3 regions of the Bradyrhizobium sp. NBAIM03 genome follow, and region 1 is predicted to be linked to each of the others. Evidence: predicted binding sites of a transcription regulator. Region 1 holds the regulator's gene; each other region holds the start of a gene.

Evidence for each region. The regulator LexA, encoded in region 1, represses DNA repair genes until DNA is damaged. The targets are predictions, from matches to a motif close to TGTTCNNNNTGTGTTCNG.
Region 2: a site for LexA is predicted at 1,846-1,863, ahead of I6F21_RS31215 (ribonuclease T2). Genes of this name have one in related genera too.
Region 3: a site for LexA is predicted at 2,737-2,754, ahead of rmuC (DNA recombination protein RmuC). Genes of this name have one in related genera too.

The regions. Positions count from the first base shown of each region.
Region 1 covers NZ_JADYVS010000010.1:204,224-209,048, forward strand. The annotation lists gene I6F21_RS17840 (ComEC/Rec2 family competence protein) at 1-772, shown strand, start outside; gene I6F21_RS17845 (GAF domain-containing protein) at 779-1,720, opposite strand; gene I6F21_RS17850 (hypothetical protein) at 1,938-2,372, opposite strand; gene lexA (transcriptional repressor LexA) at 2,747-3,448, opposite strand; gene glp (gephyrin-like molybdotransferase Glp) at 3,625-4,825, opposite strand, start outside.
Region 2 covers NZ_JADYVS010000029.1:25,774-30,598, forward strand. The annotation lists gene I6F21_RS31195 (ATP-binding protein) at 1-101, shown strand, start outside; gene I6F21_RS31200 (DUF3617 family protein) at 272-802, opposite strand; gene I6F21_RS31205 (hypothetical protein) at 849-1,148, opposite strand; gene I6F21_RS31210 (hypothetical protein) at 1,332-1,793, shown strand; gene I6F21_RS31215 (ribonuclease T2) at 1,909-2,601, shown strand; gene rlmJ (23S rRNA (adenine(2030)-N(6))-methyltransferase RlmJ) at 2,725-3,585, shown strand; gene I6F21_RS31225 (cold-shock protein) at 3,864-4,079, shown strand; gene I6F21_RS31230 (outer membrane protein) at 4,150-4,773, opposite strand.
Region 3 covers NZ_JADYVS010000015.1:32,277-37,101, reverse strand. The annotation lists gene truA (tRNA pseudouridine(38-40) synthase TruA) at 152-889, opposite strand; gene fmt (methionyl-tRNA formyltransferase) at 1,028-1,951, opposite strand; gene def (peptide deformylase) at 2,088-2,615, opposite strand; gene rmuC (DNA recombination protein RmuC) at 2,785-3,984, shown strand; gene I6F21_RS22220 (MFS transporter) at 4,178-4,825, shown strand, end outside.

The DNA.
Region 1 (4,825 bases):
CGGGCTCGACGGCGTGTTCTGGTGGTTGATGGGGATCGGCATCGAGTGGATGGTCCTGGTCGCGCGCTGGGTGGCGGCCCTGCCGGGCGCCGTCGGCCGCATTCCCGCCTTCGGGATCGCGCCGCTGATCGCAGCGAGCCTCGGGCTCATCGTGATGGGCCTGTTGCGCACGCCCTTGCGCTGGTCCGGCGCCCTGGTGCTGCTGGCAGCGATCCTCTGGGGACTGTCGGTGCGGCAGCCCGATATCCTGATTGCCGGGGATGGCGCGAGCGTCGCGATCCGGGGCGGGGATGGGCGCTTGCAGGTGATCCGCGCCAGCAAGGACAGCTTCCTGCTGAAGGAGTGGTTGGCTGCCGATGCCGATCCGCGCGATGCCGGCAACGCCTCGTTGGCGAGTGGGGTGTCGTGTGACGAGACCGGCTGCGTGGCGCCGCTCGCGGACGGACGACTGATCGCGTTGGCGACGCGTATCGACGCGCTGGCCGATGATTGCAGCCGCGCCGCGCTGGTGGTGACGGCGCGGCCTGCGCCACCCGATTGCGCGGCGATGGTGGTCGATCGGGCGGGTCTTGCCAGTCAGGGCGCACTGGCTCTGACGAGACGCGGCGAGGGCTTTTCGGTGCAGGCGGTGAGGACGAGGGGAGCAAGCCGTCCCTGGCTGCCGGCCGGCGCCGGCGAGGGAGATTTCGACGGCAGCCTCGTGCCGAAGGCGGCCGTGCCCCGCAACCGGGACGCAACGCCATCGGAGGCCGACTTGCAGGCCGACGATTGACGCGGATCACAAATACCAGGCCAGCACGGCGTCAAGCCTTCCGTTGCCGATGACCGGCAGGGCCACCATTCGGCTCAGCCCGGCTGCGCAGGCTTCGGAGCCGGCGATCGAGCCGTCACGGGTGAGATCGTCGTTGAGCGCGGGCATGCCGGCGGCCCAGGCGCCGCCAATGCTGCCTTCGCCCCTGGCGATGGACTGCGCCGCATAGCGTGCGGCGAGGTCGGTCTGCGCGCTGCAATCGCCGGCGCGAAAGACCAGCGCCGAACGGTCCTCGTTCGGGACCCAGATCTCGAAGCGTCGTGCAATCGGCGTTGCCTGCGCGGAGAGGAATGTCAGAACCCAGGTCTGGTCGGTACCGGTTCGGTAGGGCACGCCGACGCCGAGATTGATCCCGACCTTGGCGGCGTCCTCCCAGCGCAGGAAACTCTTGGCGTCGTGCAAGTCCTTGATGATCAGCGGCAGGCCCGCCTTCCAGGTGCGTCCGGGCAGGCCGAAGCCGCGCGGAAATCTGGTGTGGCGGGAGTTGAATTCGAACATGTCCGCGGTGCCGTAATAGCCATCGACGAGCCCCATCTCATGCGAGAGATCAGGATCGTTGTGCCAGAGTTCGATCGCGCCGACGTGCGCCTCGTCGTCGCCACAGAACAGCACCAGCACGGCTTGCAGGAATTCGCCCGCGAACACCGGCACCGCCACGCCGCAGGTGAGGCCGGCCGCAGCGGCCTGATCGGTCCGCTTGAAATAGGAGTTGGCGAATTTCGTGAGGATGACGGGGTGGCCACAGGCCCAGGCCTTGCCGGGAAGTCCCTCGTCATATCCGAAGTGCAGCTCTTCGCTGACGGCTTTGAACGCGGACAGCCCATCGTCGTAGAGGCCGCCGCCGAATTCCAGCCGCCTGCGCGTCCGGTCGGGTACCCAAAGTTCAACGACGCGAATGAAGGTCTTCATCGAGCGTGTCCGCCGCCTCAAACCACGACAGCATCGGTCATTTGGCTGCGGAGCGGACGTTCAAAATGCGGGCAGCACGGCCCAAACTTCGTGCGACGACGAGGCGCGGCGGTGGGCTCGCCGATCGAATGTCCTGAAACACAAACTTGCCGGGCTCGCCGGCCTCGGCCGGCGACGGCAATTTCAATCCCGGGCTCGGCCTGTCGGCCGAAGGGCGTCAGCCGATCGGCAGGCGCGTGATCGTGGGCCGCGTGTCGGCGACGATCTGCGGCTTGTGCTCGCGCTCGGGGGCTGGCTGCGTCACCGGCAATTGCAGCACGGTCGCGCGCTGGCCTTCGACGAGCTGCGTCACCAGCACGTATTTGCCGTCGGGGAATTCGATCGCGTCATGATGGCGATCGGGAATGTGCGGGTCGATCTTGCCGAACTTGCCGACGCGAGAGTTCACGGTGCGCGTCCAGATCCAGCGGTTGTCGTAGCGGACATTGTCGGCGAAAGCGAGCTCCGTCCCCGGCAGCAGACAGACCGCGACGGAGGGATCGGCTTCGGAAGCGAAACCGCGCGTCGAGGTGCCGCGGAAGGTTGTCGTGACGATCGTCTCGCCGACTTCGGCGGGGCGCGTCGCGACGGCATGCAGGCTGTAGTCACACATCGGGTGCTCCTCATGCTGGGATAGCGACCCGCGTCTCTTTCGAGGCGCAGGCCTCTATCAGAGTGGAAGCATACAACGCTCTGCTCGGTTATGGGCAAATCTGCGGCTCGCGTCCGCAGCGCGCGATCACATTATCTTTCCCGGATTCGATAGGAACAAACCTCGCGTCCTTGCATTCGGCCGGAGCTATCAGCACTGCCGGCACAACTCTACCGGCGAAGCAGAAATGGCTGCGCGCCTGCGCGGGGGAATGTCGCGCGGGAAGATGGACCGGACAGCCGGCGCGAGAGACCGGCCGGAGCGGGCAAGTATCCGCTCCGATCCTGGATCGACGATGCCGATCGCAGCGCGCGCGGCGCTTGAGACTTCCGTTATCAGTACTTCCGGTAAAGCCCGATCAGCTTGCCCTGGATCTTCACGCGGTTCGGCGGAAGAATGCGGACCTCGTAGGCGGCATTGGCGGGCTCGAGCGCGATCGAGGCGCCGCGGCGGCGGAAGCGCTTGAGCGTGGCCTCCTCGTCGTCGATCAATGCCACCACGATGTCGCCGGTATTTGCGGTCTCGTTGCGCTGGATCAGCGCCATGTCGCCGTCGAGGATGCCGGCCTCGACCATCGAATCGCCGCGCACTTCGAGCGCGTAGTGCTCGCCCGAGCCGAGCATGTCCGGCGGCACGCTGATGGTATGGCTGCGGGTCTGCAGCGCCTCGATCGGCGTGCCGGCGGCGATGCGGCCCATCACGGGCACCGCGACGGGGCGCTCGCCCTCGTCCGCGGGCGGGCTGGAGCTCGCGCGCACCTTGCCGAGATTGCCCTCGATCACGCTCGGGGTGAAGCCACGGCGATTGCCGGCGGCGGCCTGGAGCTCGGGCAGCTTGATCACCTCGATGGCACGGGCGCGGTTGGGCAGGCGGCGAATGAAGCCGCGCTCCTCGAGCGCAGTGATCAGGCGATGGATGCCTGACTTCGAGCGCAGGTCGAGCGCATCCTTCATCTCGTCGAAGGACGGCGGCACGCCGCTTTCCTTCAGACGTTCGCTGATGAACCGCAGAAGCTCGTATTGTTTGCGCGTCAACATCTCGACCAAAGTCCCCCGGTTGATGTCGTTCGATTCCGACACGATGAAGCCGGCACTAAGCCGCTACATCCTCGAAACAAATCATGAACGGACACTATATGTTCGATATGTGTTCCGCAACTGCTTAATTTATGGTGAACGCGGCCAAGCTCGCGGAATGCGTGTGGCTGGGCGGCTCAGACGGGCAGCCGGAGCACCTCGCAAGGCGTGCCGGCCTCGGCCTTCGGCGCGAACGGTGCGCGCACCAGAAGTACCTGTGCCGCAGCGAGATTCGCAAGAAGGGAGGAGTCCTGATGGCTGACCGGAAGGGCGACGCGCGTGCCGTCGTCGCGCTCCTCCAGCCGCGCACGCAGATAGTCCTCGCGCTGGTCGTTGGCGGCGAGATCGCGGCCCAGCACGGCGCGCTCGCGCCGATGATGAATCGCTGAACGGCCCGACAGGGCGCGAATCAAGGGGACCATGAACAGGAAGGCGCACACGTAGGACGACACGGGATTGCCGGGCAGGCCAATCACGCGCATCGCGCCTATCCGACCGTGCATCATCGGCTTGCCCGGCCGGATCGCGATCTTCCAGAACGCCATCGCGATGCCTTCGCCCTTGAGCGCCTGCTGGACCAGGTCGTGGTCGCCGACCGAGGCACCGCCGGTCGTGATCAGGATGTCGGCGCCGCTCTCGCGCGCGCGGCGGATGCCGGCGGACGTCGCCTCCAGTGTATCGGCGGCAATTCCGAGGTCGATGGTCTCGGCGCCCTCGCTGCGGGCGAGCGCATGCAGGGCATAGCCGTTGGAATAGACGATCTGGCCGCGACCAGGCGTGGTGCCCGGCATCACGAGCTCGTCGCCGGTGGCGAGAACGGCAACCCTCGGGCGGCGGATGATGGCGAGATGCGGATGATTCATTCCGGCGGCAAGGGCGAGATCGCGCTCGGTGAGGCGGATTCCCTTGCGCAGCAGCACGTCGCCTTCGCGGAAGTCGACGCCTGCAGGGCGGATGTGCCGGCCGAAAATGGCGGCTTCCTTGATCGTCACATGTTTGCCGTCGGCAGCTGTGTCCTCCTGGATCACGACGGCATCGGCGCCGTCGGGAACGACGCCGCCGGTGAAGATCCGCACGGCTTCGCCGGGGCCGACGCTTCCCGCGAGCGGCCGGCCCGCCGCGACCTCGCCGACGACGGTCAACCTCGAATCGTTTGCCGCGTCGGCCGTGCGCACGGCATAGCCGTCCATCGCCGACATCGCCTCCGGCGGCTGCGTGCGCCGCGCCGCGACATCGCGGGCTAGCACACGATGGTAGGCCTCGTCGAGGCAAACCATCTGTTCAGCCAGCGGCTCGACGCCGGCCAACACCGCGGCAAGCGCGTCAGAAACCGGCATC
Region 2 (4,825 bases), on a different contig from region 1:
TCGCGATTGCCCGCGACATCGCCCGCTCGCACGGCGGCGACATCACGCTCGGTGACAGCCCGATGGGAGGATTGAGGGCGAGCGTGCGGATACCGGTGTAGGTGGGGTCTTCCCTTCTCCCCTTGCGGGAGAAGGTGGCGCGAAGCGCCGGATGAGGGGTATCTCTCCGCGCGTCCAAGCCTCATTGAATTCGCGGAGAGAAACCCCTCACCCGTCTCGCCGCTTTGCGGCGATCCACCCTCTCCCACAAGGGGAGAGGGAAAGAGTACACCTACTTCGGCAGCAGCGCCTTCAGCTTGTCCATGTCGCGCGTGTTCATCTTGAAGCCGCCGGGCATGACGATGTCACCGGGCTTCTGATCCGGCTTGCAGGCCCCGAGCCACTTGGCTTGCAGCGTCGTCGTGCTATCGCGCCCCGCCGCACCAGCAACGCCGCCTTTGGCGTGTGAGGTCGTCTTCACCGTGTAGGCCGAGTTGAAGTCTCCGGTGATCTCGGCATGCGAGGTCGTGCTGACGCCGGCGACGCTGCACTCGGAATCGCTGACATAGCCGGTCGCGGTCTTCTTGATCTCCTGCTTGGCGCAGATCTGCTTGGCCATCGGGGAGACGTTGTTGCTCATCTCCTTGTCGACGGTCTCGTCGGTGCAGTGCTGCATGGTCATCTCGGGCATGGGCGAGCCCGATGTGACCAGCTTCATCTCCCAAAGACCGGCCTTGCGCAGCGGCAGTTCGTCGGCGCTGGCGCTGCCTGCCGACAACGCGAGGCAAAGCATCGAGCCGAGCAAAGCGAGTTTGCGCGTCATGAGGGAAGCTCCCGGCTGAGAGAGGTGCGGCGCCTACGACAGCGCCTCAGTACAGTGTGCGGATCGGCCGGTCGGCGGCGCCATAAGGCACCCAGCGGCACGAGAACGAGATGTAGCCGCCCTCATAGCCCTGCACGGCCAGGAATTTCGCCACCTTGCCGTAGCGGGCGCAATGATCGACCGCGACCTGGCGCGCATCGACCCGGGTCGCCATCGAATAGGCGATGATGCCGCCGGTGTCGTTGCCCTTGAACGGCGGCACGTAATCGGCGCGCGCCGACTGGCTCGCCATCATGCCTGAGACAACCAGGCTGGCAAGAAGGCCCGCGGCCGCAATGATTCGCATTCCCGTCACTCCAATTGGCTGGCGCCAGTTTACGGTGCCGCGACGCACGTGAAAAGAACCGAACCCCTGTTGGCCGCGACACTTGGTCAAGTCCTTGCGAAGTGTTGCCGCGCTGCACTTGACCTCCTCCAACCTTCGCGGCACCGTCCGGCCTTCGCAAGACCTTAGCTGCCCGGATTGATCATGCGCGCCCCCTTCGAGAAATCGCTCCGTTTCGCCGCCGTGCTCGGCCTCATGTTCGGAGCATTGTCACTCGGCGAGGCCAGGGCCGCCAATCCGCTGGAGCTGAATTTCTGGCTGAGCGGGCCGCGCTATGACGGCGCCGTCGCCCCTTGCGACTGGGCTCTGCCGAGGATCGTGCACGAATTCGCCGAAAAGGAATCCAAGTTCTGGAATTCTTCGTTGCAGATCACCGGCTTCTCCGCCGTTCGCGAAACCGCGTTCCGGCCCTGGCAGTCCGACAACATTCCGCGCCGCTATTGCACCGGCGAGGCCATGCTCAATGACGGCAAGCCGCGCAAGGTGCATTTCTCGATCATCGAGGATGGCGGCTTCGCCTCCTACGGCAACGGCGTCGAATGGTGCGTCGTCGGGGTGGATCGCAACTGGGCCTATAACCCGGCGTGCCGCGCCGCCAAGCCCTGATTCCAGCAGCGGCTGGCTGGGCTGATCAGCCGGCCGACGACAGCTCCAATTTTGTTCTTGAAATGTTCCCATCGCCTGCTAGGCTGTTTGTACAGTCTAGTTGAGGGGCGTCGCCATGTTTTACTCCAGATTGCGTTCGTTGTCCCGTTTGATGATCTCGCTCACTCTTGCTGCGGGGTTGGCTAGCCTCGCCGGCGGTGCGAAGGCACAGGACAAGCGGCAGAACGCCCCGGGCGAGTTCGATTTCTATGTGCTGGCGCTTTCATGGTCGCCCTCGTTCTGCGAGGAAGCCGCCGAACGCGGCGGCCGGTCCCAGATGCAATGCGGCGGACGGCCCTACGCCTTCGTGGTGCATGGGCTGTGGCCGCAATACGAGAACGGTTTTCCGGAATACTGCCAGCGCCCGGCGCCGCGGCTGAACCGCAACATCGTCTCCTCGATGCTCGATTTGATGCCGGCGCCGGGCCTGATCTTCAACGAATGGGACAAGCACGGCACCTGCTCCGGGCTGGAGGGCCGCGGCTATTTCGAGATGATCCGCAAGGCGCGCGCTGCGATCAAGATTCCGGCCGAATATCTCGATCTGGCGCAGGCCAAGACCGTCGCGCCAGCGGAGGTCGAGGAGGCCTTCATCAAGGCCAATCCGGGTCTCAGCAATGCCGCCGTCTCGGTCACCTGCAACCGGACACGGCTGTCCGAGGTCCGCATCTGCCTCAGCAAGGACCTGCAATTCCGCGCCTGCGACGAGATCGAGCGCCGCGCCTGCCGCCGCGACCAGGTGACGATGCCGCCGATCAGGGGCGGGTAGCTCAGTCATTGCGAGCGCAGCGAAGCAATCCAGAGTGCCTCCGCGGACGCATTTCTGGATTGCTTCGCTGCGCTCGCAATGACAGGGGTTAGGATCGCGCCAGACAACGTAGTCCTCTCCGCCATGAACTACCGCCACGCCTTCCACGCCGGCAGCTTCGCCGATGTCATCAAGCACATCGTGCTGGCGCGCATCCTCACTTATCTGCAGGACAAGCCGGCAGCGTTCCGCGTCATCGACACCCACGCCGGCGCCGGCCTCTACGATCTCGACAGCGACGAGGCGCGCCGCGGCGGCGAATGGCTGACCGGCATCGCGCGGCTGCTGCAGGCGCGCCTGTCCAACGAGAGCGCAGCGCTGACGAAGCCCTATCTCGACATCGTCCGCGCCTTCAATCCGAAGGGGGAGCTCAAGGCCTATCCGGGCTCGCCGTTGATCGCGCGCGGCCTGCTCAGGCCGCAGGACCGGCTCGTCGCCTGCGAGCTCGAGCCGAAGGCACGGAAAGCGCTGATCGATGCGCTGCGCCGCGACGAGCAGGCCCGCGTGGTCGACCTCGACGGCTGGGTGGCGCTGCCGGCCTTCGTGCCGCCGAAGGAGCGGCGTGGCCTCGTGCTGATCGATCCGCCGTTCGAGGCCAAGGACGAGTTCGAGCGGCTCGGCGAAGCCTTCTCGGCAGCGTTCGCGAAATGGCCGACCGGTATCTACGTAATCTGGTATCCCGCCAAGAACCGGCGCGCCACCGACACGCTGGCACAAACCGTCGCGCGGCTCGCAGCTGCAGCAAAGCCGCCCGGAAAATGCCTGCGCCTCGAATTCAGCGTCGCGCCGCAAGCCGACAGCGCCGCCCTCACCTCCACCGGTCTCTTGATCGTCAACCCGCCCTACACGCTGCACGGCGAGCTCAAGACCATTCTGCCGGAGCTGGAAATACCGCTCGGCCAGGGCGGTGCTGCCAGATTCCGGCTGGAGGTGCCCAAGCCTTAGCGCCAAGCATTGACGCCAAGCCGTAACACTCCGGCATTCTTGGGAAAAATATGCAGGACCGGTAGTCAATCTGCAAAGAACCGTATTATGCTATTTCCGTGACTGGCTTTACGTTCCGCTTCCGCGAATGGTTGCGGCGGAGTGAAGGCCCTAAGAAAGATCCCGCCGGACCGATCAGGTCCGTCCAAGGATGGCCAGCTCCCGGGCTCCGTAAGGCCCGGTCATGTCGCGACGTGAGTCTGCGTCGCGACGGAGGAGCAATGAGGGGGAGTTTCCCGATGGCCATGACGGGAACGGTCAAGTTCTTCAACGGCGAGCGCGGCTACGGCTTCATCAAGCCTGACGACGGCGGTCGCGATGTTTTCGTTCACATCACCGCTGTGGAGCGGGCGGGACTGAAGGACCTCGCCGAAGGACAGCGTATTACTTTCGAAGTCGAACCGGACAAGAAGGGGAAGGGACCGAAGGCGGTCAATCTGGTGATCCTCTCCTAGCAAGCCTGGCGAAAAAAAATCCCGGCCGCGAGCGGCCGGGAGGCTGGTCCGGTATTTTCTTCTTTGGATGTCAGAAGCGATAGTTCACGCCTGCGCGGACAACGTTGGCGCTATAGCCGTTTGACACGCCCGTGATTGCGAACTGGCTGGTCGACAGATCGATGTAGAGATATTCGAGCTTGGCGCTCCAGTTCGGCGCGAGGCCGACTTCCGCACCGGCGCCGATGGTCCAGCCGGCACTGGTGTGCGACTCCGACCAACCGAAGGTTTGTGCGCGCAGCTCGCCGAAGGCGAGACCGGCGGTGCCGTAGAACAGCACGTTGTTGAACGCATAGCCGGCGCGGCCGCGCAGGGTGCCGAACCACGGGTTGGAGAACTTCCACGGCGCAAACGTGTCGTCGGCGCCGGCGGCCTGGATGTCGCCCTCGACGCCGAACACCCACGGGCCGTTCTGGAAATTGTAGCCGGCCTGCACACCGGCGACGAAGCCGGACGGCTTGGTGGGGTTGTTGTCGACCGAGCCCCATTCATAGCCGATATTGCCGCCGAGATAGGGACCCGCCCAGCTATAGGCATTAAGCGGCTGATTGACGGTATAGGGCGCGCGCTGCCCGTAACTGAGATCGGCGGCCTCTGCCGAAGCTGTCCAGCCGGCTGCAACCAACGCGGCTGCGCCCACAACGAGCCTCTTCATCACTCACTCCAACGCCACTGTCGCAACCCGAGCGATGCCCGCGCCGCCGCGC
Region 3 (4,825 bases), on a different contig from region 1:
CGACCGTCATCGCCCGGCTTGACCGGGCGATCCAGTATTCCAGAGACGGCAGTGATTGAGCCGAGAGGCCGCGGCGTACTGGATGCCCCGGTCAAGCCGGGGCATGACACCGAGGTTTGGCGAGAGCGTGCCCGCTCTCTGCGCCGCTCGCCTAATAATCCACCTTCATCAAATACAGCCCCTCGGGCGGGGCGACGATGCCGCAGGCGGCGCGGTTGCGGGCTTTGAGTGCGGCGGAGAGATCGTCGGCGGTCCAGCGGCCCTCGCCGACCCAGACCAGGGATCCCACCATCGAGCGCACCTGGCTGTGCAGGAACGAGCGCGCCGAGGTGATGACGTTGATCTCGCGGCCATCGCGGATCACGTCCAGCTGGTCGAGCGTCTTCTCCGGCGATTTGGCCTGGCACTCGGTGTCGCGAAAGGTGGTGAAATCGTGCTTGCCGAGCAGGCGCTGCGCCGCCGCGTGCATTGCGTCGGCATCGAGCTTGCGCGGCACGCGCCAGGCGTGGCCGACATCGAGCGCGAGATTGGCGCGAGTGTTGACGATGCGATAGCGGTAGTGGCGCTTGACCGCCGAGAAGCGCGCCTCGAAATCGTCGGGCACGATCTCGGCCTCGAGCACCGCGATCGGATGCGGGCGCAGATGCGCGTTGAGCCCGTCGCGAAAACGGCCCGGCGGAAACTGCTTGTCGACGTCGACATGGGCGACTTGGCCGCGTGCATGCACGCCGGCGTCGGTGCGGCCGGCACCGTGCACGCGCAGATCCGCCCCGGTCATCGCCTTCACGGCCGCCTCGAGCGCGCCCTGCACCGACGGCAGCGTGTCCTGCACCTGCCAGCCGAAGAACGGCGCGCCGTCATATTCGATGGTGAGCTTGTAGCGGGGCATCGTGTCCAGTTTCGTCGTCATTGCCCGCCTTGTGCGCTGTTGCGCACTGGGGCGGGCAACCCAGTACTCCGCAGCTTATCCGATTGACCGAGAAGCCTCGGCGTACTGGATACCCCGCCTTCGCGGGGTATGACAGTGTCAGGTGAATTTGGATCCCGCCTTTAACGGCACGCCGCGCAGGAAGTCCGCGGCCTGCATGCGGGCCTTGCCCTCGCGCTGCAGCTCGATGATGCGGATGGCACCGTCGCCGCAGGCGACGGTAAGCTGATCGTCGAGCACGTCGCCAGGCGCGCCGGCGCCTTGCGCCAATTCGCAGCGCAGGATTTTGACGCGGGCATCGTCAAGCTCGCTCCAGGCGCCGGGGAACGGCGAGAGGCCATGGACGTGGCGCAGCACTGCGCGCGCCGGCTTTGTCCAGTCGATCCGCGCCTCCGCCTTCTCGATCTTGGCGGCATAGGTGGCGCCGTCCTCGCTCTGCGCCTTGAGCTGGAGCCCGCCGCGTTCGAGCGCGGCCATCGCGCGCACCATCAGGTCGGCGCCAAGGCGGGACAGACGATCGTGCAGGTCGAGCGCGGTCATGTTGTCGGTGATCGTGATGCGCTCGGCCATGGCGACGTCGCCGGTATCGAGGCCGACATCCATCTTCATCACCATCACGCCGCTCTCGGCGTCACCTGCCATGATGGCGCGGTTGATCGGCGCAGCGCCGCGCCAGCGCGGCAACAGCGAGGCATGCAGATTGTAGCAGCCGAGTTTTGGCGCATCGAGGATCGCCTGCGGCAGGATCATGCCATAGGCGACGACGACGGCCGCGTCCGCATCGAAGGCGCGGAACTCCGCCAGCGCCTGCTCGGTCTTCAGCGTCTTCGGCGTCAGCACGGGAATGCCCAGCTTTCGCGCGGCCTCCTCGACCGGCGTCGGCTGCAATTGCAGGCCGCGCCGGCCGCCCGGCTTCGGCGCGCGGGTGTAGGCGGCCGCGATCTCGTGGCCATGCGCGACCAGCTCGAGCAGCGTCGGCACGGAGAAATCGGGCGTGCCCATGAAGATGAGGCGGAGGGGCATGTGACGAGACAATCCTTGAAACGAGCAAGGTACTCGTCATGGCCGGGCTTGTCCCGGCCATCCACGTTCGTCCTGCTCGCGGCGGCAAAGAACGTGGATGCCCGGGACAAGCCCGGGCATGACGGCGGAGGAATTATCACTCCGCCGCGCGCTTGGCGGCTTTCTCGAACTTCTTCATGACGCGGTCGCGCTTGAGCTTCGACAGATAGTCGACGAACAGCACGCCGTTGAGATGGTCGATCTCGTGCTGGATGCAGGTGGCGTAGAGGCCTTCGGCATCCTCCTCGTGCACCTTACCGTCGAGATCGGTGAAGCGCACGCGCACTTTCGCGGGACGCTCGACCTCCTCGTAATATTCGGGGATCGAGAGGCAGCCCTCCTCGTAGACCGACAGTTCCTCGGACGAGGCGATGATCTCTGGATTGATGAAGACGCGCGGCAGCGGCTTAGTCTCGCCGTTCTCGTCGCGCTTGGCGAGGTCCATGGTGATCAGGCGCAGCGGCTGCGCGACCTGGATTGCCGCCAGCCCGATGCCGGGCGCGTCGTACATGGTCTCGAACATGTCGTCGGCAAGCTTGCGGATCTCCGCCGTGACCTTCTCGATCGGCTTGGAGACCAGGCGCAGCTGCTTGTCGGGCAGGATGATGATTTCTCTGAGGGCCATGGCCGCGATTTAAGCCGCGCGCCGGATGCGGTCAATGCGGCCCGGAACCCGTTAACCCCTCGCTAACCATAAAACTTCACCTTTCATTAACCATGAAAATTAGGGGCCGGTTAACCCAGAATGTTCCCTCTTCGTTCGCGAGAGCGCAGCGAATCGGCTACAAGGCGGCATGAACGAGATCATTGTCATGCTGGGCGACTGGCCGGTGCGCATCGTCGATGCGCTGATCGGCTTCGGTGCGCTCGTCCTCATCCTGCTGGTTGTGATTGCGGTCGTGATCGCGCGCTCGGGGCGGCGTGGCGCGGAACTCGCCATGGCGAACGCGATCCGGGCCGACGAGCTCGAGGAGCGGCTCGCCCAGGTGCTGCACGCCCAGAGCGAGGCCTCGGGGCGGGTCGACGCCATGACCCAGGCGCTGGCGGGACGCCAGGCCGAGATGGCGCGCGCGGTCAACGAGCGGCTTGATTCGGTGACGCATCGGGTCGGCCAGTCCATGGAACATTCGACCCGCAACACCATGGAGAGCCTGCGCGCGCTGCATGAACGGCTCGGCATCATCGACAACGCGCACAAGAACCTCACCGACCTCACCACGCAGGTGACCACTCTGCGCGACGTGCTCGCCAACAAGCAGTCGCGCGGCGCGTTCGGCCAGGCGCGGATGGAGGCGATCGTCCAGGACGGTCTGCCCAAGGGCTCCTACGAGTTCCAGTTCACGCTCTCGACCGGCAAGCGGCCGGACTGCGTCGTGTTCCTGCCCGACCAGCGCCCGCTCTGCATCGACGCGAAGTTTCCGCTGGAGGCGATGACGGCGCTGCACGACGCCCGCACCGACGAGGAGCGGCGCGTTGCTACGCAGCGGCTGCGCGGCGACGTGATGAAGCATGTCAGCGACATCGCGGAAAAATACCTCGTCACCGGCGAGACCCAGGAGATGGCGCTGATGTTCGTGCCGTCGGAATCGGTCTATGCCGAGATCCATGACGGCTTCGACGACGTGATCCAGAAGGCCTATCGCGCCCGCGTCGTGCTGGTGTCGCCGTCGCTGCTGATGCTCGCGATCCAGGTGATGCAGCAGATCATGAAAGACGCGCGCATGCGCGACGCCGCAGACCAGATCCGCACCGAGGTGATCAAGCTCGGCGACGATTTGGGGCGCCTGCGCGACCGCGTGCTCAAGCTGCAAAAGCATTTTGCCGACGTGAACGAGGACGTCCGCCAGGTGCTGATCTCCGCCGACAAGATCGAAAAGCGCGCAGGGCGAATCGAGGAGCTCGATTTCAGCAAGAGCGATGCGCCGGAGGCGCCGCGCCTGATGGCGACGGGAGCGGCAGAGCTGTTTCCGCGCAAGCTCCAGGCGGGGGAGTGAGACTAGGGCACACTGTCGTGCCCCGCGAAGGCGGGGCATCCAGTATTCCGCAGCCCGAGTGGTTGAACCGAGACGCCGCGGAGTACTGGATCGTCCGCCTTCGCGGACGATGACACCGAGCGTGTTGGAAGCTCTCCCGTCTCACCAGCTACCGCGAGAGTCTTTTCCCCCAGAATCTGCTAACACGCCCCCCATGACCGCACCCGACGCGACCTCCCCTGCCGCGGCTTCTGCCGCCTCGTCCTCCTGGCGCGACAGCCTTGCTGTTTACCTGCAGCCGCGCGTGCTGATCGTGCTGTTTCTCGGCTTCTCCTCGGGGCTGCCGCTGGCGCTGTCGGGATCGACGCTGCTGGTGTGGATGGCCGAGGCCGGGGTTGATCTTGGAACGATCGGGCTGTTTGCGCTGGTTGGAACGCCATACACGCTCAAATTCCTGTGGGCGCCGCTGGTCGATGCGCTGCATGTGCCGTTCTTCACGCATGCCTTCGGACGTCGCCGTGGGTGGCTGGTGTTTGCGCAGCTGCTGCTGATCGGCGCGATCCTGCTGTTGGCGCTGACCGATCCGGCACGTTCGCCACTGCTTGTCGCGCTCGGCGCGCTGCTGGTCGCGACGATGTCCTCGACGCAGGACATCGTGGTCGACGCGTTCCGCGTCGAGAGCCTGCCCGAAAGCGAGCAGGCCGCCGGCATGGCCGCCTATGTCGCGGCCTATCGCATCGGCATGTTGGTCTCGACTGCAGGCGCCCTGTTCATCGTCACCGGCTTCGAGGCGATCGTCCCGCGTGGCGCCGCCTGGATGTGGGGCTATGTGGTGATGGCGGCTCTGGTGCTGATCGGCACG